DNA from 4 places in the Streptomyces liliiviolaceus genome. Region 2 is predicted to be linked to each of the others. Evidence: riboswitches for the same ligand, from Rfam matches in the RefSeq annotation. Region 2 holds a riboswitch; each other region holds the start of a gene.
The links. Region 2 has a riboswitch for cobalamin ahead of metE (5-methyltetrahydropteroyltriglutamate--homocysteine S-methyltransferase). Riboswitches for the same ligand answer to the same signal wherever they lie in the genome.

Region 1 (5,744 bases), 170 kb from region 2:
GACGAGTACGTGTACGAGGCACTGCGGGCCGGAGCGAGCGGCTTCCTGCTCAAGGACTCGCCCCCGCGCGATCTGGTGCACGGCATCCGGACGGTCGACGCGGGAGAGTCGCTGCTGGCGCCCGCCGTCACCCGGCAACTCGTCGGCAAGTTCGCCGACCGGCTCCGCCGACCCCAACGGGACCCCGCCGCACCGGCGTTGGCCGCTCTGGCGCCGCGCGAGACGGAGGTGCTGAAGCTGATCGCCGAGGGCCTGTCCAACACCGAGATCGCCGACCGGATGGTCATCAGCCGCGAGACCGTCAAGACGTACGTGTCCCGCATCCTGACCAAGCTCGACCTGCGGGACCGGGTCCAGGCGGTCGTACTGGCCCACCGGGTGGGCCTGGTCGGCGCCCACGACTGAGCGCCGCCTCGGAGGCGGAAGCCCGGTCGTGTGTCTGCGGTGGAATGTGCGCGACCCGTGAATTCGTGTGCGTGGATAGAGATCACCTGGGCACTCGGTGCTCCGGAGGTTAACCAATATGATTCCCCTGCTTCTTGTTCTTCTGCTGGCCCTGATCCTGTTCGGCGCGGGTTTCGCGCTGAAAATTCTGTGGTGGGTCGCGATCGTCGTCCTGGTCCTGTGGCTGATCGGCTTCGTCGCCCGCCCGAAGGGTGGGAGCGGCCGCTGGTACCGCTGGTAGCCCACCGCATCGGCCCAGCTCGGACGGTGTGTGGCGGCACTGGGTTCCCGATACGGGGACAGCGCGTGCCTCTCCGGAAGATCGGAGAGAATCCCGGCCCGCATCGGGTGCGTGAAGTCCCGGACAAGGGGCACCCGCCGCGAAGACGGCGGTTACGGAAATCGCCGTGCACGACGTACGGAAAAAGAGAGGGCCGGTGGGTTATCCCGCTGTCCGCTTTACTCTGTTTACCGGAGGAGTTGTTTTCGCGTGACTGAAAATGTGTGGGGTTACAAGTCGACCGCGGGTCGTCTGGCGGGTGTGGACCTGACGGGTTACAAGGTCGAGGCCACGGACGGCAGTATCGGCAAGGTCGACAAGCACTCCGACGACGTCGGTGACGCCTACCTGGTGGTCGACACCGGTGTGTGGATCTTCGGCAAGGAGGTCCTGCTTCCCGCCAGCACGGTCGTCAGCATCGACCAGGGCGAGCAGAGGATCATCGTCGACCGCACCAAGCAGCAGATCAAGGACGCTCCGGAGTTCGACCGCGACAAGCACCTGGGCGACCAGGGCTACCGCGACGAACTGGGCACGTACTACGGCACGGGCGGCCCGCAGATCTGAGCCGGACCCGTACCGCATCACGCGACGGCCCCGGGACTCCTCCACGAGTCCCGGGGCCGTCGCGCTGCCCCGGACCGCCCGGCCGGACACGGTATTGAGAAGATCGCCCGTGACGTGAGCGTCCATCGCACCATCGCGTCCCGAAAGGAACCAACGAACCCATGCGTGTCATCGTGGCCCGCGGTCTGACGGAGGTATGCGGATGACCGGCAGCGAAGAGTCCGTCCTGCTGCACACGGCCGGCCGGGCCGCCCACATCACCCTCAACCGCCCGAGAGCCATCAACGCCCTCGACCACGCCATGGTGCGGCGCGTCGACGAGGCGCTGACCGCGTGGGAGCACGACTCCGCGGTGGAGACGGTCGTCCTCACCGGAGCGGGGGAGCGCGGCCTGTGCGCGGGCGGCGACATCCGTGCCGTCCACGACGACGCCCGCGACGGGGACGGCAGCGCCGCGGCCGCGTTCTGGCGCGACGAGTACCGCCTCAACGCCCGTGTCGCCCGCTGGTCCAAGCCGTACGTCGCCGTCATGGACGGCATCGTCATGGGCGGGGGCGTCGGCATCTCCGCGCACGGCAGCGTCCGGGTCGTCACCGAACGGTCGAGGATCGCCATGCCGGAGACCGGCATCGGCTTCGTGCCCGACGTCGGCGGCACCTACCTGCTCTCCCGCGCCCCGGGCGAACTGGGCACCCGGCTCGCGCTGACGGGCGCTGCGATCGGCGCCGGGGACGCCCTGCTGTGCGGACTCGCCGACCACTGCGTACCGTCCGGCGCCCTTCCGCGCTTCACCGCCGACCTCGCGGAACTGCCCGTGAGGGAAGCGCTGGACCGGCATGCGCGGCCCGCGCCGGAAGGGGAGTTGGCCGGGCAGCGGGAGTGGACCGACTCCTGCTTCGCCGCCGACACGGTAGAGGAGATCGTCCAACGGCTGCTCGACCACGGCGATCCGGCGGCGAAGGAGACCGCGCAGACCCTGCTCGCCAAGTCGCCCACCGCACTGAAGGTCACCCTGGCGGCTGTGCGCCGCGCCGGGCGTCTGGATTCCCTGGAGCGCGTGCTGGAGCAGGAGTACCGCGTCTCCTGCGCGGCCCTGACCACGCCCGACCTGGTAGAGGGCATCCGCGCCCAGGTCATCGACAAGGACCGCAACCCACGCTGGTCACCCCCCACCCTCGCCGAGGTCACCACCACCGACGTGGCACGCTTCTTCGAGCCGCTGGGGAAGCACGGGCCGGAGTTGGAGCTGGGGCGCTGACAGGTAAACGTTCGGTGTGAGCAGGTTCTTGTCGGCTCCTGGTCTTGGGCATGCACCCGTCGAGCGGTAGCGTCACTTCGATACCGACGACGGCAGCACGGAAGCCGGTGGGAAACCGGCACGGTCGCGCCACTGTGAACGGTGTGACTCCCCTGAGGGGAGCGCACCGTGAGTCAGACCCGGGGCCGTCGTCCTGTGCACCACCGAGATGGGACGCGAGTTCCCAGAGGAGGCCCCGTCATGGCGCAGCATGTCGCCCCGCCGAGCACCACCCCCGTCGTGCCCGCCAAACTGCCGCTGAAGGACATCGCTCCCTGGGCGGTCTTCATCGGCGTCCTGATGCTGGTCCTGCTGTACTTCGTCGGCGCCGAGCAGGGCGCCACCTCCGTCGTCTCCGGCGAGAACGTCCATGAATGGGTGCACGACGCACGTCACCTGCTCGGCTTCCCCTGCCACTGACGAGGGGCCCCGCACACCCATGAACTCCGCAACGGTAAGAAACCTGCTCGTGCGGGGCATGCTCGCCGGTCTGGCCGCCGGCGTGCTCGCCCTGATCGTCGCCTACTTCCTCGGCGAGCCGAACGTCGACAGCGCCATCGGCTTCGAGGAGTCCCACGCCGCCGCGCACGAGCACGGGCACGAGGTCGAACTCGTCTCCCGCAGCCTGCAGTCGACCGCCGGCCTCGCCACCGGCGTACTGATCTACGGGGTGGCCTTCGGCGGCATCACCGCCCTCGCCTACTGCTTCGCCCTCGGCCGCGTCGGCAATTTCGGCGCCCGTGCCACGGCACTGCTGCTCTCGGGCGCAGCGCTGCTCGCCGTCTACGTCGTGCCGTTCCTGAAGTACCCGGCCAACCCGCCCGCGGTCGGCGACCCCGACACCATCGGCAAACGGACCACCCTGTACCTCCTCATGATGGTGCTGGCCGTGCTCCTCGCGGTCGCCGCGGTGATCGTCGGCAAGCGGCTCGCACCGAAACTGGGCACCTGGTACGCCACCGTCGTCGCCGTTCTCGGCTTCGTCGTCCTGATCGGACTGGCGTACGCGTTCCTGCCCACCGTCAACGAGGTCCCCGGCGACTTCCCGGCCGCCCTGCTCTGGCGGTTCAGGCTCTCCGCCCTCGCCCTGCAGATCACGCTCTGGTCAGGCTTCGGGCTCGTCTTCGGCGAACTGGCCGAACGGCTGCTCCACCCGAAACCCGCCACGGCATCGGCGGCGAGTGCGGCGGCACCCGCCCCGCACTGACCGGCGGCCGCGCGGACTCACCGGTCCGCGCCCGCTCCGGCGGCCTCCAGCGGCTGCCCGAGCCGCAGGTTCCACCGGCCGCCGCGTCCACTGATCGTGGTGGACGTCAGCGGCGGTACATCGATCCGCCAGAAGGCCGCGGCGGGCGCCGCCAGCACGTGCGTCACCGCGGCCCGTACGACTTCCGGTTCGACGACGGCGAGCGTACGGCCGTCCGTGTCGGGAGAGGACTCCAGCCAGCGCGCCACCCGGCCGCAGAAGTCCGCCACGGACTCCCCGCCGTGCGGTGCGGAGGCCGGATCGGCGAGCCAACCGGCCACGGCCTCCGGTTCGGCCGCGCCGACCTCGGCGAGCGTACGGCCGCGCCAGCGCCCCACGTCCAGTCCCGCCAACTCCGCCGACTCCGCCAGTTCCGCCGTTTTCGCCGTGCCCAGGCCGAGTGCGGCGGCCGTCTCACGGCAACGCACCGAGGGAGAGACCACGACGCGCGCGGCCGACGGCAGGGAGCCGGCCGCGGCACGGGCGCGCGCCTCCCCGTCGGCGTCGATCGAACCCCCGTCGTCGAAGCGTGCCTCACGCAGTGCCGAACTCGTCGCGGGCGAGACGAAAGTGATGCGGTGGGTCATGTGCCCGCTTCCCGCGTCGGATTGCTCAGCATGTCCATGCTGGCGGATGCTACCGCCCGGCTGCGTGCGATCATTGCGTGCGCTTTATGTAGTCGGTTGATGCGTCCGGTCAGCGCCTCATCGGCGCCCCCGTCCGCGCCGCCACCTCTCCCGCCGTCACGCCGGGCGCCCTCTCCACGGTGCTCAGCCCGTCCGCCGCGATGTCGAAGACACCCAGATCGGTGATGACGCGATGGACGCAGGCGCGGCCGGTGAGCGGCAGCGTGCAGGTGTCGACGAGCTTCGGCGTCCCGTCCTTGGCGGTGTGCTCCATCAGCACGATCACCCGGCGGGCTCCGTGGACCAGGTCCATCGCACCCCCCATCCCCTTGATCATCTTTCCTGGGACGCTCCAGTTGGCCAGGTCGCCCGTCGAGGAGACCTGCATGGCACCGAGGACGGCGGTGTCGATGTGACCGCCGCGGATCATGCCGAAGGACAGCGCCGAGTCGAAGAAGGAGGCTCCGGGCAGCACGGTCACGGTCTCCTTGCCGGCGTTGATCAGGTCCGGGTCCACCTCACCCTCCAAGGGGTACGGACCGGTGCCGAGGATGCCGTTCTCCGAGTGCAGGGTCACCCGCACGTCCGAGGACAGATGGTCCGGGATCGTCGTGGGCAGCCCTATGCCCAGATTGACGTACGAGCCGTCGGTCAGTTCCCTGGCGGCGCGGGCCGCCATCTGTGTACGGGTCCAGGCCATCAGCCGCGTACCGTCCTCTTCTCGATCCTTTTGGCGGTGGCCTGTTCCGGGGTCAGGGGCACGACCCGCTGGACGAACACGCCGGGCAGGTGCACCTCGTCGGCAGCGATGTCTCCCGGCTCGACCAGTTCCTCGACCTCCGCGATCGTGACGCGGCCGGCCATGGCGGCAAGGGGGTTGAAGTTGGCGGCGGCCCTGCGGAAGACCAGGTTGCCGTGGGGGTCCCCGCGCCAGGCGCGTACGAGGGCGAAGTCGGTGGTGATGCCGTGTTCGAGGACGTGCGACCGGCCGGCGAACGTCCGGGTCTCCTTCACCGGCGAGGCGACCGCCACCGAACCGTCGCTCGCGTACCGCCACGGCAGTCCGCCGTCGGCGACCTGGGTGCCGACGCCGGCGGGGGTGTAGAACGCCGGAACTCCGGCACCCCCGGCGCGCAGCCGTTCCGCGAGCGTGCCCTGGGGGACCAGTTCGACCTCCAGCTCGCCGGAGAGGTACTGCCGGGCGAACTCCTTGTTCTCGCCCACGTACGAGCCGGTCACCCGGGCGATCCGGCCGGAGGCGAGCAGGATGCCGAGGCCCGCGCC
Region 2 (5,744 bases):
GATGTCGTCGGGGACCTGTGGTCGGTGCCCGCCTATCTGCGGATGTGTGCTCCCTGGCTCGGCCCCGACGACGTACGCAGGCTGCAGCGCGCGGAGCCGCAGGCGTGGACGGTGTCCGATCTGCCGATCCTGGACGCGGCGCGGCAGCGGCTCGGCGACCCGGAGTCGGCGCGGCGCAGGCGGCGACACGAGGCCACCCTCGCCGCCCAGCGCGAGCGCATGGGGCAGGTCGTCGACAATCTGATAGCGGCAGCGGCCGACTCGGGCGCTGACGGTGACGACGGCGAGGGCCTGGTGACGATGCTGCGCGGCGAGGACGCCAAGGTCAGCATGGTCGACGAGTCCGAACTGCCCACCGCCGAACCGGATCTGCTCGCCGGTCCGTTCGCGCACGTCGTCGTGGACGAGGCCCAGGAGCTGACCGACGCGCAGTGGCAGATGCTGCTGCTGCGCTGCCCGTCCCGGAGTTTCACCGTCGTCGGGGACCGCGCGCAGGCCAGGCACGGGTTCACCGAGTCGTGGCGGGAGCGGCTGGAGCGGGTCGGGCTCGACCGGATCGAGGTGGCCTCGCTCAGCATCAACTACCGGACCCCGGAAGAGGTCATGGCGGAGGCCGAGCCGGTCATCCGGGCCGCGCTCCCGGACGCCAACGTGCCGACCTCGATCCGCAGCAACGGCGTCCCCGTCGTCCACGGCTCTGTCGCGGAGCGCGACGCGATCCTCGGCACCTGGCTCGCCGAGCACGCGGACGGGATCGCGTGCGTGATCGGCGATCCGACGTTCCGGGCCACGCCTCGTGTCCGGTCGCTGACCCCGGAACTGTCCAAGGGGCTCGAATTCGACCTGGTCGTCCTCGTCGACCCGCAGTCGTACGGGACGGGCGTCGCGGGAACGGTCGACCGCTATGTCGCAATGACCCGGGCGACCCGGCAACTGGTCGTCCTCACCTCGGACTGAGCCCGGCGGGGTCCTCGCGATCGCCGAGTGGCGCTCACCGCCCGGTGATCGCGAGGACCCCGCCGAACCCCGCATACGTTTGTCCGTATACGCCGCATACGCTTGTCCGTCGTCATGTTCCGGCATACCGTGCCGCGGTGAATCTCTTCTCGCTCGCCTGGACCGCGTTGCGCACGGCGGTCGCCGAAGTGCCGGACGAGGACTTCGAGCAGCCGTCCGGCTGCACGGGGTGGCTCGTGCGGGATCTGGTGTGCCACCTGGTCATCGACGCCCAGGACATCCTGATCACCCTGGTCACCCCCGCCGACACCGAACCGACCGTGAACGCGGTCACCTACTGGCAGCTCGACGGGACCCCGGCCGGTGAGGATCCGCTGGACGCGCTGATCCCCCGGCTGGCCGCCGCGTACGGGGAACCGGAGCTGCTGAAGTTCCACTTCGACGACGTCGGCTCCGCGGCGGGCCGCGCCGCCGGACTCGCCGATCCCACGGCCCGCGTCGGCACCCGCGACGAGGTGCTGACCGTCGGCGACTACCTGTCCGTGTACGTCCTCGAAGCGACCCTGCACCACCTCGACCTGATCTCCCGGCTGGCCTCGACCAGCGGGCCGCCCGCCGAGACCCTGGCCGCAGCTCGCGCGTCGCTGGAGAAGATCGCCGGGACCGCGTTCCCGCCCTCGTTCTCCGACAAGGCAGCGCTGCTGATCGGCACCGGACGGCGGACGCCGACCGACGCGGAGAAGACCGCGCTGGGCACCCTCGCCGAACGACTGCCGCTCGTACTGGGCTGAGCGGCCACCCGGGGCGCGTACGGAGTCCGGCCAGTCGGCAGCCCCGCCGGGACACGCTCCTCGCCCGGGGCCAAGGTCCTGACCTGGACCGTTCGCCGCACGGCCGCAGCGCACCCCCGCCGGTGCGCTCCCGGCTGTGCCCTTCTAGGGTGCCGCCATGGACTCGCAGCGCTACCTCTCAGAACTGTTCTCGCTGGACGGCCGGGTCGCCCTGGTGACCGGTGGCAGCTCCGGCATCGGGCGGGGCATCGCCGAGGCGCTGGCGCGCGCCGGGGCGAGCGTCGTCGTCGTGGCGCGCAAGGAAGCGGAACTGACGGCGACGGTGGAGGAGTTGAGTGCGCTGGGCTGCCGTGCGGCCCGGGTCAGCGCTGATCTCGGTACGCGTGACGGGGTGCGGGAGGCCGCCGAGCAGGCGGTCGAGGCCTTCGGTGAGCCCGACATCCTCGTCAACTGCGCCGGGATCAACCTCCGGCCGCCGATGAGTGAGCTGAGCGACGAGGTCTGGGACACCACCATGGCCCTGAACCTGGACGCGCCCTTCCTGCTGGGCCGGCGCTTCGGCCCGGCCATGGCCGGGCGGGGCTTCGGGCGGATCATCCATGTCACTTCGCAGCAGGCCCACCGCGCCTTCGTCCAGAGCGGTGCCTACGGCGTCTCCAAGGGGGCGCTGGAGTCCCTGGCCCGCTCGCAGGCGGAGGCCTGGTCGCCGTCCGGGGTCACCGTCAACACGCTGGTGCCGGGCTTCGTGATGACGCCGCTGAACCGGCGTCTGTCGTCCGACCCGGAGAAGGTGGCGGCCCTCGCGGCGCGCACGATGGTCGGACGCAACGGCCTCGCGGAGGACTTCGCGGGCGCGGCGGTCTTCCTGGCGAGCGCCGCCTCCGCGTACGTCACCGGTCAGTCGGTCTTCGTCGACGGCGGCTTCTCCGTGCACTGAAAAGTTTTCCACGACCGGGCCGCGCCCCGTAGGGTGGCCGGTGCAGCTGGTTCGCCCCGTCCGCCAGGCGGGTGCGTCGCAAGAGGGAACCCGGTGGGAATCCGGGACTGCCCCGCAGCGGTGAGTGGGAACGACCGCCGTCACACGCACTGGGCCCGGCCGGGTCTGGGAAGCGACGGCCAGTAGGTGTCCTCCGGACGGAGGGCGTGCCCGCGAGTCCGAAGACCTGCCAACTGCCCGTGCGCGAACCATTCGTGCGCGGAGATCCCGGTGACCTCGTGGGCGGGTCGGCGTACTTGACCGAGCGGACGACCGCGCTCTGCGCGCAAGTCGGAGTCCGTCCGGTCCGTCACCCCTTCGCGCTCGCGTCCCGTCCCGGGATCCCAGGGAGATATCTCGCGAAGGAGATTTCCGTGACAGCGCAGTCCGCAGCCGCGGCGGCACGGGCCACCGTGTACGGCTACCCCCGCCAGGGACAGAACCGGGAACTGAAGAAGGCCGTCGAGGGCTACTGGAAGGGCCGGGTCGACGCCGACACCCTCCGGGCCACCGCCGCCGAGTTGCGCCGGGCCAACTGGCGGCAGCTGGCGGAGGCCGGCGTCCACGAGGTGCCCACCGGTGACTTCTCGTACTACGACCACGTCCTGGACGCCGGTGTCATGGTCGGCGCGATCCCCGCACGCCACCGCGCCGCCGTCGAGGCCGACGCGCTCGACGGCTACTTCGCCATGGCGCGCGGCACCCAGGACGTGGCGCCGCTGGAGATGACCAAGTGGTTCGACACGAACTACCACTATCTGGTGCCCGAGTTGGGCCCGGACACCGTCTTCACGGCCGACTCCGGCAAGCAGGTCGCGGAGCTGAGGGAAGCCCTCGCGCTCGGGCTCACCGCCCGTCCCGTCCTCGTCGGACCCGTCACCTACCTCCTGCTCGCCAAGCCCGCGCCGGGTGTCGCCGCCGACTTCGACCCGCTCACCCTCATCGACCGGCTGCTGCCCGTGTACGCCGAGATCGTCGCCGATCTCCGCGCCGCGGGGGCCGAGTGGGTCCAGCTCGACGAGCCCGCCCTTGTACAGGACCGCACACCCGCCGAGCTGAACACGGCGACCCGCGCCTACCGTGACCTGGGCGCCCTGACCGACCGCCCGAAGCTGCTGGTCGCGTCGTACTTCGACCGGCTCGGCGACGCCCTGCCGGTGCTGGCCAAGGCCCCGGTGGAGGGTCTGGCGCTGGACTTCACCGAGGCGGCGGCCGCCAACCTGGACGCGCTCGCCGCCGTGGGCGGGCTGCCCGGCAAGCGTCTGATCGCCGGAGTGGTCAACGGCCGCAACATCTGGGTCAACGACCTGGAGACGTCCCTCGCCACGCTCGGGACCCTGCTGGGGCTCGCCGACCGGGTCGATGTGGCCGCCTCCTGCTCCCTCCTCCACGTCCCCCTCGACGCCACCGCGGAACGCGACATCGAACCGCAGATCCGCCGCTGGCTCGCCTTCGCCCGGCAGAAGACCGGTGAGATCGTCACCCTCGCCAAGGGGCTCGCGGGCGGCACCGGCGCGATCGCCGCCGAACTCGCCGCCAACCGGGCCGACCTGGCCTCCCGCGCCGGATCCGCGATCACCCGCGACCCCGCCGTACGGGCCCGGGCCGCCGCCGTCACGGACGCCGACGCCCGCCGCTCCCGGCCGTACGCCGAGCGGACCGCGGCCCAGCGCGCCCACCTCGGCCTGCCGCTGCTGCCGACCACCACCATCGGCTCGTTCCCCCAGACCACGGAACTGCGCGCCGCGCGGGCCGACCTGCGCGCCGGACGGATCGACACGGCCGGGTACGAGGAGCGCATCAGGGCCGAGATCGGCGAGGTGATCTCGTTCCAGGAGAAGACCGGCCTCGACGTGCTCGTGCACGGCGAGCCCGAACGCAACGACATGGTGCAGTACTTCGCCGAACAGCTCACCGGATACCTCGCCACCCAGCACGGCTGGGTCCAGTCCTACGGCACACGGTACGTCCGCCCGCCGATCCTGGCCGGGGACATCTCCCGCCCCGAACCCATGACGGTGCGCTGGACGACGTACGCCCAGTCGCTCACCGCCAAGCCGGTCAAGGGCATGCTGACCGGGCCCGTCACCATGCTCGCCTGGTCCTTCGTCCGCGACGACCAGCCCCTCGGCGACACCGCCCGCCAGGTCGCCCTCGCCCTGCGCGACGAGGTGAACGACCTTGAGGCGGCCGGGACTTCGGTCATCCAGGTCGACGAACCCGCCCTGCGCGAGACGCTGCCGCTGCGCGCCGCCGACCGCCCGGCGTATCTGGCGTGGGCCACCGAGGCGTTCCGCCTCAGCACCGGCGGCGTACGCCCGGACACCCAGATCCACACGCACATGTGCTACGCCGAGTTCGGTGACATCGTGCAGGCCATCGACGACCTGGACGCCGATGTCATCAGCCTGGAGGCGGCCCGCTCCCACATGCAGGTGGCCCGGGAACTGGCCGGACACGGCTATCCGCGCGAAGCCGGACCCGGTGTGTACGACATCCACTCGCCCCGGGTGCCCAGCCGGGACGAGGCCGCGGCCCTGCTGCGCAAGGGACTTGAGGCCATCCCCGCCGAGCGCCTCTGGGTCAACCCCGACTGCGGCCTGAAGACCCGGGCCTGGCCCGAGACCCGCTCGTCCCTGGAGAACCTGGTCGCCGCGGCCCGCACGATCCGCACGGAGCTGTCCGAGTCCTGATCCACGCGGCGGGCCGGGAGCACGGGCGCAGGCCCCTGGCTCCCGGCCCGTACCAGGGCTATTCGGCTGTGGCCAAAATGCCTGACTCGAACGATCCGGGAGCTGCTACACCTGAACGTGCCGGTGCCCGCCCGGCCAGGGCGGGACGACACGGTCACCGGACAGCAGTCCGCGCTGGTGACGGGGCGCGGACCTCACGGGGGTGAGTCATGGACGTGGTCAGTACCGCGGAGGTACCGCAGGAGGAGAGGTTCGGCTTCTGGCGCGAGGTGAGTTCCAGGCTCTGGGTGCCCTACGAGGCACACTGCGACCGGCGGGTGGCGGGCG
Region 3 (5,744 bases), on a different contig from region 2:
CTCTGGGCGGCGGTCGCGATCCGCGGCTTCCTGACCAGCCTGGCGGCGAGCCTTGTCATGGGCGTCGCCGTGACCGGGATGCACTACACGGGGATGGCGGCCGTCAGCGTCCACCTGCACGGCGCGGCCGGCGCACCGGACTCGGGCGACTCGGCCCACTCGTTGCTGCTGCCGATGCTCATCGGCCCGGTCCTCTTCCTGGCGCTCGCGGGAGTCGTCGTCATGTTCGACCCGATGCTCGTCCTCGGGGACGGCGACTGGAACCGGACCGCGTCCCGCCGCCGGGCGCCCGACCCGCGTACGCAACCGCCCGCCTGGACGGGCTCGGCGTTCGAGGCTCCGCCGAGGACGGACCGGAGCGCGTACCGACCCGGGGGGCCCGGGCGCCGCGAGCGGTGAGCGGGGTGGGTGCGTCGGTGGTGCGGGTTCACTTCCGCCGGGTCAGCCCAGGCGGGGGATCTCGATCGCCGGGCAGCGGTCCATGACCATGTCGAGGCCGGCCTCACGGGTGCGCTCGTACGCGGCCTCGTCGATCACACCGAGCTGGAACCAGACGGCCTTGGCGCCGATGGCGACGGCCTCGTCGGCGACGGGGCCCGCGAGGTCGCTGTTGACGAACACGTCGACCACGTCGACGTCGAAGGGGATGTCCTCCAGGGAGGCGTATCCCTTCTCCCCATGGACCGTCTCCGCCTTCGGGTGGACGGGGATCACGCGCTTGCCGTAGCGCTTCAGCACGTCCGCGACGCCGTACGCGGCGCGTCGTTCGTTCGACGACAGGCCTACGACTGCCCAGGTGTCGCCGGTCTCGGTGAGGATCTTGCGGATCGTTGCCGGGTCGCCGTACACGGGTCGCCTCCTGGGGTGGGGGTGTGTCTGTCCGCGGTCTGTTTACGGTCTGTCTGCGGCGGACAACGTTCGGCGCGGGTCGGGGATTCCCCTCACGGGGGTGGGGCTGCGGGGTTCTGGGTGGGTGCGGCCAGGTGAGGGCCGTTCGCGCAGTTCCCCGCGCCCCTGAAAGCAGGCTGTTCGCCGGGCCCCGGGAGAGACGGCAGCCCCCGCGAGGCTGAGACTAAAGGGCGGTGGTCAGCAGTAGCTCCACGTTGCGGTCCTGGGGAGTGCCCGCCCAGGCCGTGTGGGGGTCGGGCCGTGTGGTCTCCGTCATGTTCGGGGCGTTGTAGGCCAGTTCTCGGTAGAGGGACGCCAGGCCCACCGCCGACAGGTCCGTGAAGTCGGGGGACGTGCGGTGCGGGGCCGCGGATTCGATAAGCGTGGTGAACAGCGACAGCGTGCCGTCCCCGTTGTCGGTCAGTTCGATCAGCCGGGCGTGGTGCGGATAGTCCAGGTGGGACGCCGTGTTGACCTCCCAGAAGGAGCGGGCCGGGGTCGGATGCGGGTGGGGTGTCACGCGGTTGACGTGGCTGTGGCCGTTGATCCACGCCACCACGTTCGGGAACCTGCCGAGCAGCGCCAGTACCTCCGCGCCGTCGTGCCGCCGCTCTTCCGAACGGGCCGCGTCGGGACGGCGGGTCATGCTCGGGCTGTGGTGGTGGCTGAAGACCAGCACATGGGCGTCGTCGGCCCCGGGGTTGCGTACGAGGCGGCCGTCGGCGTCGTACGACCGGGAGCTGTGCGCGGCGAGGGTCCGCTCCAGCCAGCGGAGCTGGTCGGTGTCCAGTGATCCCTCGTAGTGCCCGCTGCGGTACGTCGTGTCGATGCTGACGCCGATGACGTTCTCGGCGATCCGGAAGGAGTAGTACATCCGGTCGCCGTCCAGGCTGTTCTGCGTGTAGCCGTGACCGACCGGCCCCGCCCCCGTCCGCCCGGGTTCGAGGTGCGCGGCCAGATACTCGTGCGGGTTGCACAGCCGGCGCCGCTCGTCGGCCGTCACGGTCCGCGCCGAGCGGGCGTGCCGTCGCAGGATCGCTTCGAGCACCTCGCTCTTCGGGTCGTCGCCGGTCCGCAGCGCCTTCGCGTAGGCGGCCCTGTCCGTGTCGGGGACTGACAGCAGCTTGCGGGAGCCCGTCGCGAAGTCGCCGAGCGCGGGCGACAGGCAGCCGCCGGGCAGATCGTCGTGGTTGCCCACCGTCGAGTACCAGGGGATGCGGAGCCCCGGGCTGGTCACCGGCCTTCGCGCGGCCGTGAGGAAGCCGGGGACGGCGGGCAGTCCGCGCCGCTTGTCCAGGTCGCGCAGGGCCGGTTCCTCCGGATGCCAGTAGAGGGGGAGCCCCGAGTCCTGGACGCCTTCGTACGCCGTCGGGTCGCCGGAGTCGGGGGTGATCCGGCCTCCGCTCATCAGCGTGAGGAACCAGTCGAGTTCGAGCACGGAGTTGTTGTCGACGTTGTCACCGGTGGTCATCACGAACGCGGGCGGCAGACCGGTGTGCGGGCCCTCGCCGAGCGCGTTCACCTGCTCCACGAGCGCGACCGCCCCCGCCACGGTCAGCGCCTCCTGGGCACGCCACGCGGCGGCTCCGCCCGAGCGCAGGAACTCCGTGCGCAGCGGGTTCTGCACATCGGTCAGATGCAGGTCGGTGAACTGGACGAAGCACGCGAGCGGGGTCCGCCGGTCCGGACGGCCGGTGGCGGCGGGCGCGAGTTCCTCCCGTACGACCAGGGGCAGGCCGGGGCCCGGGACCAGTCGGCGGTAGGTGCCGGAGCGCGGGCTTCCGCTCAGCCGGGCGGTCGTCTCCAGCGTGGTGGCCGCGTAAGGCGCCGGCCGCCGGGTGGCGCGGGCCGCCCGCGGGACGACCTGCTCGGCGGCGACGGGTGCGGTGGGGGAGCCGGGGCGCCGCGGCGGGACGAGGGTCGCCGCTCCCGCTGCCGCCGTCGCCCCCGCCGCCAGCGCGAGGGTGCCGGAGACGAGCAGCAAGCGACGGCGGTCGACGGCGGCCGCGGCTTCCCCGGCGGACAGGTGCCCCTCGGCCGTGTCCCCTCCGGCGGTTCCGGTCGTGGGTTGGTCCTGCGGCATGGGTCGGTCCTCCGGTGCCTGCGGGCGACGCGCTGAACGGAACCACTCATTCAGTCCGCGGGGGCAGGGGCGTGGCGCCGCCGTGAACACCGCCGGAACAGGAGAAACGTACGAAACGGGCGACGGAGACCGACATCCCCGCCGCGTCCCCGTAGAGCCCTCACCGAGCCCCCGCCGCCCCCCACCGCACTGCCGCACGGCCGTGAAAGCCGCCGTGATAGCTTGCGAAAGCCAGTCGAACCCATGTACGTGGGTCAGGGAATCCGGTGGAAATCCGGAGCTGACGCGCAGCGGTGAGGGTGACGGGCGGGGCATCGGCCACTGGACCGGATCGACGGTCCGGGAAGGCGCCTCGTCCGGGTGAACCCGAGTCCGAAGACCTGCTGGCGGCCTCCGCGGTCCCGAGACGGCGGGGGAGCACCGTACGACCGGGCTCCGCGTTCGAGCCCTCGACGTCTGAGGAACTTCCGTGCCCATCGCACGCCCCACCCGCCCTGCCGCCCTGCTCGTCTCCGGGGTCATTCTGCTGACCGGCTGCGGCGGCGCCGACTCGTCCGGCTCGACCGGCTCGGCCGGCAAGGACTCCGCGGCAGCCGTCACCCTGGAGAACTGCGGTCACACCGTCCGCGTGGAGTCCCCGCCGCGCAAGGCCGTCTCCCTCAACCAGGGCACCACCGAGATCATGCTCTCGCTGGGCCTCGCCGACCGGATGGCCGGCAGCGCCACCTGGACCGACCCGGTGATGAAGGGCCTGGAGAAGGCCGACGCGCAGGTGAAGCGGATCGCCGACAACAACCCGTCCTTCGAACGGGTCCTGGACGCCGACCCCGACTTCGTCGCCGCCTCGTTCGTGTCCACGCTCGGCAAGGGAGGCGTCGCCACCCGCGAGCAGTTCGAGAAGCTCGGCGTACCCGCGTACGTCTCGCCCTCCGACTGCGCGGGCAAGGACAACACCGGGGACGGCGACGGCGCCCGCAAGAAGCCCCTCGGCATCGACGCGATCTATGGCGAGATACGTGACCTGGCCGCGGTGTTCGGCGTGCAGGGGCGGGGCGACAAGCTGGTCGCCGAGCTCCAGCAGCGTATGAAGAAGGCCACCGCGGGCATCGACGCCTCGGACGTCTCCCTCCTGTACTGGTTCGCCAACTCCGAGTCGCCCTACATGGCGGGCTGCTGCGGCGCCCCCGGCATCATCACCCGGGCGTTCGACGCGAAGAACGTCTTCGACGACACCCACGAGGAATGGCCCCAGATCAACTGGGAGACGGTCGCCGACCGCGACCCCGACGTCCTCGTCATCGGCGATCTGACCCGCAAGTCGCAGACCGCCGAGTCCGCGCAGAAGAAGATCGAGTTCCTGGAGTCCGACCCGGTCACCAAGAACATGACCGCCGTGAAGAAGAAGCGGTACGTCCTGCTCAGCGGGCAGGCCATGAACCCGACCATCCGCACCGTCGAGGGCGTCGAACAAGTGGCCGCCGCCCTGCGGGAGTTCGGGCTCAAGGGGTGACCCGCCGTATCGCACGGCCGGGCGTGGGACTGCTCTGCGCGGCCGGCACCGCACTGCTCGTCGCCTCCGTCGCCGTCGCGATCACCATCGGTCCCGCGGACATCCGCGTCGCCGACGTCTGGTCCGTGGTCGCCTCCCATCTGGGGTGGGGGAGTACGGAACTGAGCCCCATCCGCGACGGGATCGTCTGGCAGCTGCGCCTGCCGCGCACCCTGCTGGCCGCCGTCTGCGGGGCCGGACTCGCCGTGTGCGGCGCGGTCATGCAGTCCTTGCTGCGCAACCCGCTCGCCGACCCCTTCGTCCTCGGGGTGTCCTCCGGTGCCTCGACCGGCGCGGTCGTCGTGGTCGTCCTCGGCGCGGGCGGCGGCCTGGTGTCGGTCTCGGCGGGCGCGTTCCTCGGCGCGCTGCTGTCGTTCGGGCTCGTGCTGCTGCTCAGCCACACCCTCGGCGGGACGACGGACCGGGTGGTGCTCAGCGGTGTCGCCGCGATGCAGCTCTTCTCCGCGCTCACCTCCTTCGTGGTGATGACCGCCGCCGACGCCGAGACCACCCGAGGGGTGCTGTTCTGGCTGCTCGGCTCACTGGGCGGGGTCGGCTGGACGGACGTCTGGGTCTGCCTCGCCGTCCTGGTGGTCGCACTGGCGGTCTGTCTGGCGTACGCGCGCACGCTGGACGCGTTCGCCTTCGGCCAGGACGCCGCCGCGACCCTCGGGGTGTCCGTGGCCCGCACCCGGCTGGTGCTGCTGTGCGTGACCGCGCTGCTGACGGCCGCGCTCGTCAGCTCGGCGGGCGCGATCGGCTTCGTCGGTCTCGTCCTGCCGCACGCCGCCCGCGCGTTGGTGGGTTCCGGCCACGCCCGGCTGCTGCCGGTCGCCGCCCTCGCCGGGGCGGTGTTCCTGGTGTGGGTGGACACCCTGGCCCGTACCGTGCTCGACCCCCAGGAGGTGCCCGTGGGCGTGGTCACCTCACTCATCGGCGTACCGGTGTTCGTGCTGGTGCTGTACCGGACGCGGAGGACACGATGACGACCGAGCACGTCGAGACGACCGAGCATGTCAAGACCGCCGAGACCGCCGAGACCGCCGAGGGTGCTGGCCTCCGGGCCGACCGTGTCACCCGTACCGCCGACGGGCGCGTCATCCTGGACGGCGTCAGCATCAGCCCCGCCCCCGGCACCACCGTCGGCCTCCTCGGCCCCAACGGTTCCGGCAAGTCCACGCTCCTGCGCCTGCTCTCCGGCGTCCTCGCCCCCGCCTCGGGCGT
Region 4 (5,744 bases), 1.7 Mb from region 2:
ATCCGCGCGGGACGCGGCACACCCGGCCCCACCTCGTGGGGGCCGTCCGGGCAGGCCGGGTCGGGGGCGTCGGGCGCGCAGGAGAAACGGCAGCCGGGGACGACGTCGACCTGCGGCATGAGCGCCGAAAGCGCGCGCACGGCGGTGGACTTGGCGGTGCCCTTCTCGCCGCGGACGAGCACACCGCCCACCGCGGGGGAGACGGCGTTCAGCAGCAGTGCCAGGCGCAGGTCGTCCTGGCCGACCACGGCCGTGAACGGAAACGGGGTACTCACTGGTTGTCGTCCTCCCAATAGCCCATACGGACTTCGTGGTCCAGGCGGCCTTCGCACACGCTCATACGGGCGCTCCCGGTGGAATGAAGGGCAGTCCGGCCGGTGCGCCGGACTCGATGAGCCGCCACAGCGCGTCCGTGTCCGCGTGTTCCTCGATCAGATCGCCCAGCCGGTCGAGCTGCTCCTCGCGCAGCCCCTCGAACGAGGTGTCGGCGGCCGGTACGAAGCGGCGCCCCGCGGCGGCGGCCACCTCGCGCAGGAAGGCACGCCGGAAACCGTCCGACTCCAGTGAGCCGTGCCAGTGCGTCCCCCAGACCTCGCCGACCCGACAGCCGTCCAGGAAGGCTTCCCCGCCGGTGACCTGGGCGACCCCGTGATGGATCTCGTACCCCTGGACGGGTTCGCCGAGCGCCTCGCCGACGGGCCGGGTCAGGGTCTTCTCGCGCGCGAACCGGACGCGTACGGGGAGGAGTCCGAGGCCGTCGACGGCACCGGCCCTCGACTCGACCTCGTCCTCGATGTGTTCGCCGAGGAGCTGGAAGCCGCCGCAGATGCCCAGCACCGGGCGGCCTTCGGCGGCCCTGCGCACCAGGGCGTCCGCGAGGCCGCGCCGCCGCAGCCACTCCAGGGCCTTGACGGTGCCGCGGGTGCCGGGCACGACGACCAGGTCGGCGTCGACGAGTTCCTCGGCGCGGTCCACGAACCGTACGACGACGCCCGGTTCGGCGGCGAGGGCGTCCAGGTCCGTGAAGTTGGACATCAGGGGGATCGCGCAGACGGCGACCCGCAGGATGTCCTCGCCGACGGGGGAGGAGACCTCGGACTCGCGCACCGCTCCCCGCAGGGACACTCTGAGCCCGTCCTCCTCGTCGATGCCGAGCCCGTGCCGGAAGGGCAGGATGCCGTAGGTGTGCCGCCCGGTGAGCCCGCGCAGCATGTCCACGCCGGGTTCCAGCAGCGAGACGTCCCCGCGGAACTTGTTGACGAGGAACCCGGCGACCAGCTCCTGGTCCTCGCGCGACAGCAGTGCCACCGTCCCGAAGAACGAGGCGAACACCCCGCCGCGGTCGATGTCCCCCACCACGAGCACGGGCAGCCGGGCGCCCCGCGCGATCCCCATGTTCACGATGTCGGTGCGCCGCAGATTGATCTCGGCGGGACTGCCCGCCCCCTCACAGATCACCGCGTCATACGTGCCCCGCAACTCGGCCAGACAGTCCAGCACGGTCCCGAGCAGCGCCTCCTGGCGTCCGCCGTGATAGCCGCGGGCGCTCAACTCGCCCACGGGCTTGCCCATCAGGACCACCTGGCTGCTGCGGTCGCTGCCCGGCTTGAGCAGGACGGGGTTCATGAGCACGGAGGGCTCCACGCGGGCGGCCTGCGCCTGCATGGCCTGCGCCCGTCCGATCTCGGCGCCCTCCCTTGTCACGAACGAGTTCAGCGACATGTTCTGCGCCTTGAACGGCGCGACCTTCACGCCCTGACGCACCAGCCACCGGCAGATCCCGGCGGTCACGACGCTCTTGCCCGCGTCGGAGGTCGTACCGGCGACGAGCAGCCCGCCACCCGGTCCGCCGCCGGGCCTCCCGCCCGTTCCCCCGCTCATGACGTACGCCCTTTCGCCTTCGGCACCCATGACGTGGCGAGCAGCCGTCCGGCGACACTCGCGCCCAGCGCGAGCACGCTCACGCGGCGCGAGAGCCGGACGGCCCGCTCGATGTCCCCGACCCCCACGGCCCGCCCCGGACCGTTGAGCACGGGCCGGTGCTCGACCCGTCCCGCGTACGAGAGCGTGCCGCCGAGCCGTACCCCGAGCGCCCCCGCGAACGAGGCCTCCACGGGCCCGGCGTTGGGACTCGGATGCCTGGCGGCGTCGGCGCGCCAGGCGGTGACGGCCCCGCGTGGATTCCCCCCGGCGACGGCGGCGAGGGCGGCGGTCAGCCGGGCCCCGGGCCACCCCACCACGTCGTCGAGCCGGGCGGAGGCCCAGCCGTACCGCCGGTGACGGGCCGACTTGTGCCCGACCATGGCGTCCAGCGTGTTGACGGCCCGGAACCCGACCAGTCCCGGTACGCCCGCGACCGCGCCCCACACCAGGGCGCCCACGACGGCGTCGGAGGTGTTCTCGGCGACCGACTCGACGACCGCGCGGGCGATCCCGTCGGCGTCCAGCGCCTGCGGGTCGCGCCCGCACAGATGCGGCAGCCGCTCGCGGGCCACCTCGATGTCCCCGGCGGCCAGCGCCCCGCCGACGGCCCGCGCCTCACGGCCGAGCGAGGTCCCGCCCACGACGGCCCAGGTGGCGGCGGCGGTCAGAGCGACGGAGGCGACGGCGGAGGTACGCAGGGAACGCTCGGCGGCCACGGCGAGACAGACGGCGCCGCCCGCGCACACGGCGGTGTGCAGCGCCCCCGATCCCCGGTGGTCGCGCCACAGGGCCCGCTCGACGGCTCCCGCGGCCCGCCCGAACGCGGCGACCGGATGCCCTCGGCGGGGATCGCCGAGCAGCAGGTCGGCGAGGAGGCCGGCGGCGGCGCCGTACGCGAAGACGCGATCGGCTCGCATCGGTTCAGCCCGCCGCTGCATCGGGCGAGAGCCCGGTGCCGGGCCCGGGCACACTGGTCCACAACAGGTGGGCGCGCATGGCGATATGTCCTCACTCAGGGTGTCCACGCCCTGGTTCGACGAGACCGACGGCGAGAGTTCCTGGCTCCCGGGGGGATCGATTCCCCGGTAACAGTGGCGGGACCGCGCCGGATTCGCACCGGCTTCCTCTTCTGCCGACGTACATGGCCTCGGCAGTCCACCACGGTCCGAGAACACCCGTCAACTTGCTGTTGACCTGCGACGGGAGAGTGTGCTGAGACCCACATCCACCGACGGGCCCTCCCCGCGGACCGGTCGCCGCGGACGTGGAATCGCGCGTGGGGAAGGGACTCTCGCCCCCACCCTTGCGATCACTGTCCGTGACATGCGAGACATGAGCCTGAGTCGCGCGGCGCACGGGGAGGGGCCGAGCAGTGGCGCATGTCGACGACGGACTGACCCGGGGTATCGCACGGTTCCGCACCGAGGACGGTGAGGTCACCGGCAGCGGGTTCCTGATCGCGGAGGGAACGCTGTGCACCTGCGCGCACGTCGTGGCCCGCACCCTCGGTACGGAGGAGACAGATCCGCTGCCTCCGGAACCGTCGGTGACGGTCGACTTCCCGCTGCTGTCCCCGGCCGCCTCCCCGCCGCTGCGGGCGAGGGTCGTCCACTGGCGGCCGGTCGGCGAGGACGGCGGCGGTGACATCGCGCTGCTGACCCTGGAAGGAGGACATGGCGGGGACGGCAGGGATGGCAGGGACGGCGGGGACGGCGGGGGGTGCGGGGTGCCCGTCCCCGGAACCGCGCCGGTCCGTTTCGCGGGCGGCGCCGCCGTGTGGGACCACCCGTTCCGCGTCCTGGGCTTCCCGCGGCGCACCGGCGACCACGGGGTCTGGGTGCAGGGGCGGCTCCGGGCGCCGGTCGGCAGGGGCTGGACGTCCATGGAGGCCCGGGAGGCGTTCCACGGGCCCGCCATCGGGCAGGGGTTCAGCGGGGCGCCGGTGTGGGACACCGAGCAGGGCGGTGTGGTCGGCATGACCGTCGCCGCGGACCGGGGCTCCGGCGCGACGACCGCGTACCTCATCCCCGCCGCGCTGCTGCTGGGCCTCGACCCCTCGCTGAGGGCCAGCCCGTTCCGAGGACTCGAACCGTTCCGGGAGCAGGACGCCCCGGTCTTCTTCGCCCGGCACGCCGACAGCGAGCGCATCGCGGCGGCGGTCCGCACCACCCCTTTCGTACCGGTCGTGGGGGCCTCGGGCGTGGGCAAGTCGTCGCTGGTACGCGCCGGTGTGCTGCCTCTGCTGCGCGCCTCGGGCTACACGGTCACCGACTTCGTGGGGCAGCCGGACACGTACCCGGTGACGGCGCTCGCGGCGGCGCTGAACCGGCAGTTCCCCGCCGCGCCCGGGTCCCGTCACGGCCCGGCGTGGGAAGTGCCCGAGGACCGTGCGACGGAGAGAACCGTCCTGGAGAGAGCCGTCCTGGAGGGCGCCCGCATTCTGGAACAGGCGGGCACGGCCGGGCATGTCATCGTCCTCGACCAGTTCGAGGAGACCGTGGGCACGCGCCCCGACGAGGCCCGGGCGCTCCTGGACACCCTGCTGCCGATGACCCGGGCGACCCGGCCGGGCGGCGGCAGCCTCCGCGTGCTGGCCACCCTGCGCTCCGCGTCGATGGAGGAACTCGTCGCCGGAGGACGGGCCCAGGAACTGAGCGGCACGGTCCAGATGGTGGGCCCGCTGACCCCCGGCCAACTGGACGAGATCGTCCGCAGACCGGTCGACGGCATCCCCGGCGTGGAGTTCGAGCCGGGCCTCGCCGAACTCGTCGTCGCCGACGCGGGAAGCGAACCGGGCGCTCTGCCACTCGTCGAGTTCGCCCTGGCCGAACTCTGGGAGCGGCAGGAGCACGGGCGGCTCACGCACGCCGCGTACCGCGAGATCGGCGGAGTGGAAGGGGCCCTCTCCCGCTACGCCGACCACCAGCTGGCGCAGGTCTGCAAAGAGCCCGAAGGGCCCGACGAGGCGACCGCCCGCCGGCTCTTCGAACGCCTCGCCCGACCGGCCAAGGGCAGGGAGTTCACCAGGGTGGCCTGCGGGTTCGAGCAACTGCCCGCCGAACTGCGCGCCGCCGCACAGGCGTTGGCCAGGACCCGGCTACTCGTCATCGGCCGCGACAGCTCGGGCCGGGAGACGGTGGCGCTCGCCCACGAGTCCCTGGTCCGCCAGTGGCCGACCCTGCGCTCCTGGCTCGACGAGTCACGGGCCTTCCTGCTCTGGCACGACAGACTCGGCGCACGGCTGCGGGAGTGGGACGCGGCCGGCCGCCAGAGCGAACTGCTGCTGCGCGGCCGGGAGTTGTCCGCCGCGAGGCCGATGGCCGCGCTGCGCCCAGGTGAACTCTCCTCGGAAGAGGTCGAGTTCATCCGCCTGAGCCGGCTCGACAGGCGCCGATCGGTGCGCCGGGGCCGCACGGGCGTCGCCCTCGTGGCCTGCCTGGCGCTGCTCGCGGCGGGTCTGAGCTACGTGGCCTGGGACCTGAACCGGGACCAGGAACGGGACAGGCGCGACAGCGCCGCGCAGAAACTCGTCGAGCAGGCCGACGCCCTCTCCGACAGCCCGGTCGACGCGGCCCTGCTGGCCCTCGCGGCGGCCCGCACGAGCGACACGGCGCAGACCAGGGCCGCGCTGATGCGCCATGAACTGCCGCTGTCCGCACTGGAGTCCGTGCACCGGCTCTTCCCGGCGGGGGACGTCCGGTCGACCGCCACCTCGGCCGACGGCCACCGCATGGCCGTCCTGCACAACGGGCCGCGGGGCATCCGGGTGTACGTGGTGTCGGGCCTGGGCGGCCATGACATCCGCTCCACCCCGCTGCCCG

Region 1: linked by a shared signal. The riboswitch ahead of J8N05_RS24070 (CbtB domain-containing protein) and the one ahead of metE (5-methyltetrahydropteroyltriglutamate--homocysteine S-methyltransferase) in region 2 are both predicted to bind cobalamin.
Region 3: linked by a shared signal. The riboswitch ahead of J8N05_RS38490 (ABC transporter substrate-binding protein) and the one ahead of metE (5-methyltetrahydropteroyltriglutamate--homocysteine S-methyltransferase) in region 2 are both predicted to bind cobalamin.
Region 4: linked by a shared signal. The riboswitch ahead of J8N05_RS17485 (cobalamin biosynthesis protein) and the one ahead of metE (5-methyltetrahydropteroyltriglutamate--homocysteine S-methyltransferase) in region 2 are both predicted to bind cobalamin.

Annotation. Positions count from the first base shown of each region.
Region 1 is NZ_JAGPYQ010000001.1:5,528,688-5,534,431, reverse strand. It holds gene J8N05_RS24090 (response regulator) at 1-405, shown strand, start outside; gene J8N05_RS24085 (hydrophobic protein) at 524-685, shown strand; gene J8N05_RS24080 (PRC-barrel domain-containing protein) at 935-1,291, shown strand; gene J8N05_RS24075 (enoyl-CoA hydratase/isomerase family protein) at 1,494-2,549, shown strand; cobalamin riboswitch at 2,623-2,753, shown strand; gene J8N05_RS24070 (CbtB domain-containing protein) at 2,790-3,008, shown strand; gene J8N05_RS24065 (CbtA family protein) at 3,028-3,795, shown strand; gene J8N05_RS24060 (histidine phosphatase family protein) at 3,813-4,421, opposite strand; gene J8N05_RS24055 (CoA transferase subunit B) at 4,531-5,160, opposite strand; gene J8N05_RS24050 (CoA transferase subunit A) at 5,160-5,744, opposite strand, start outside.
Region 2 is NZ_JAGPYQ010000001.1:5,695,875-5,701,618, forward strand. It holds gene helR (RNA polymerase recycling motor ATPase HelR) at 1-957, shown strand, start outside; gene J8N05_RS24795 (maleylpyruvate isomerase N-terminal domain-containing protein) at 1,095-1,748, shown strand; gene J8N05_RS24800 (SDR family NAD(P)-dependent oxidoreductase) at 1,906-2,685, shown strand; cobalamin riboswitch at 2,716-2,933, shown strand; gene metE (5-methyltetrahydropteroyltriglutamate--homocysteine S-methyltransferase) at 3,099-5,417, shown strand; gene J8N05_RS24810 (AraC-like ligand-binding domain-containing protein) at 5,627-5,744, shown strand, end outside.
Region 3 is NZ_JAGPYQ010000002.1:712,727-718,470, reverse strand. It holds gene J8N05_RS38505 (MHYT domain-containing protein) at 1-399, shown strand, start outside; gene J8N05_RS38500 (CoA-binding protein) at 442-849, opposite strand; gene J8N05_RS38495 (TIGR03767 family metallophosphoesterase) at 1,073-2,971, opposite strand; cobalamin riboswitch at 3,187-3,373, shown strand; gene J8N05_RS38490 (ABC transporter substrate-binding protein) at 3,441-4,481, shown strand; gene J8N05_RS38485 (FecCD family ABC transporter permease) at 4,478-5,506, shown strand; gene J8N05_RS38480 (ABC transporter ATP-binding protein) at 5,503-5,744, shown strand, end outside.
Region 4 is NZ_JAGPYQ010000001.1:3,996,438-4,002,181, forward strand. It holds gene J8N05_RS17475 (putative cobaltochelatase) at 1-275, opposite strand, end outside; gene J8N05_RS17480 (cobyric acid synthase) at 337-1,881, opposite strand; gene J8N05_RS17485 (cobalamin biosynthesis protein) at 1,878-2,840, opposite strand; cobalamin riboswitch at 2,957-3,098, opposite strand; gene J8N05_RS17490 (serine protease) at 3,296-5,744, shown strand, end outside.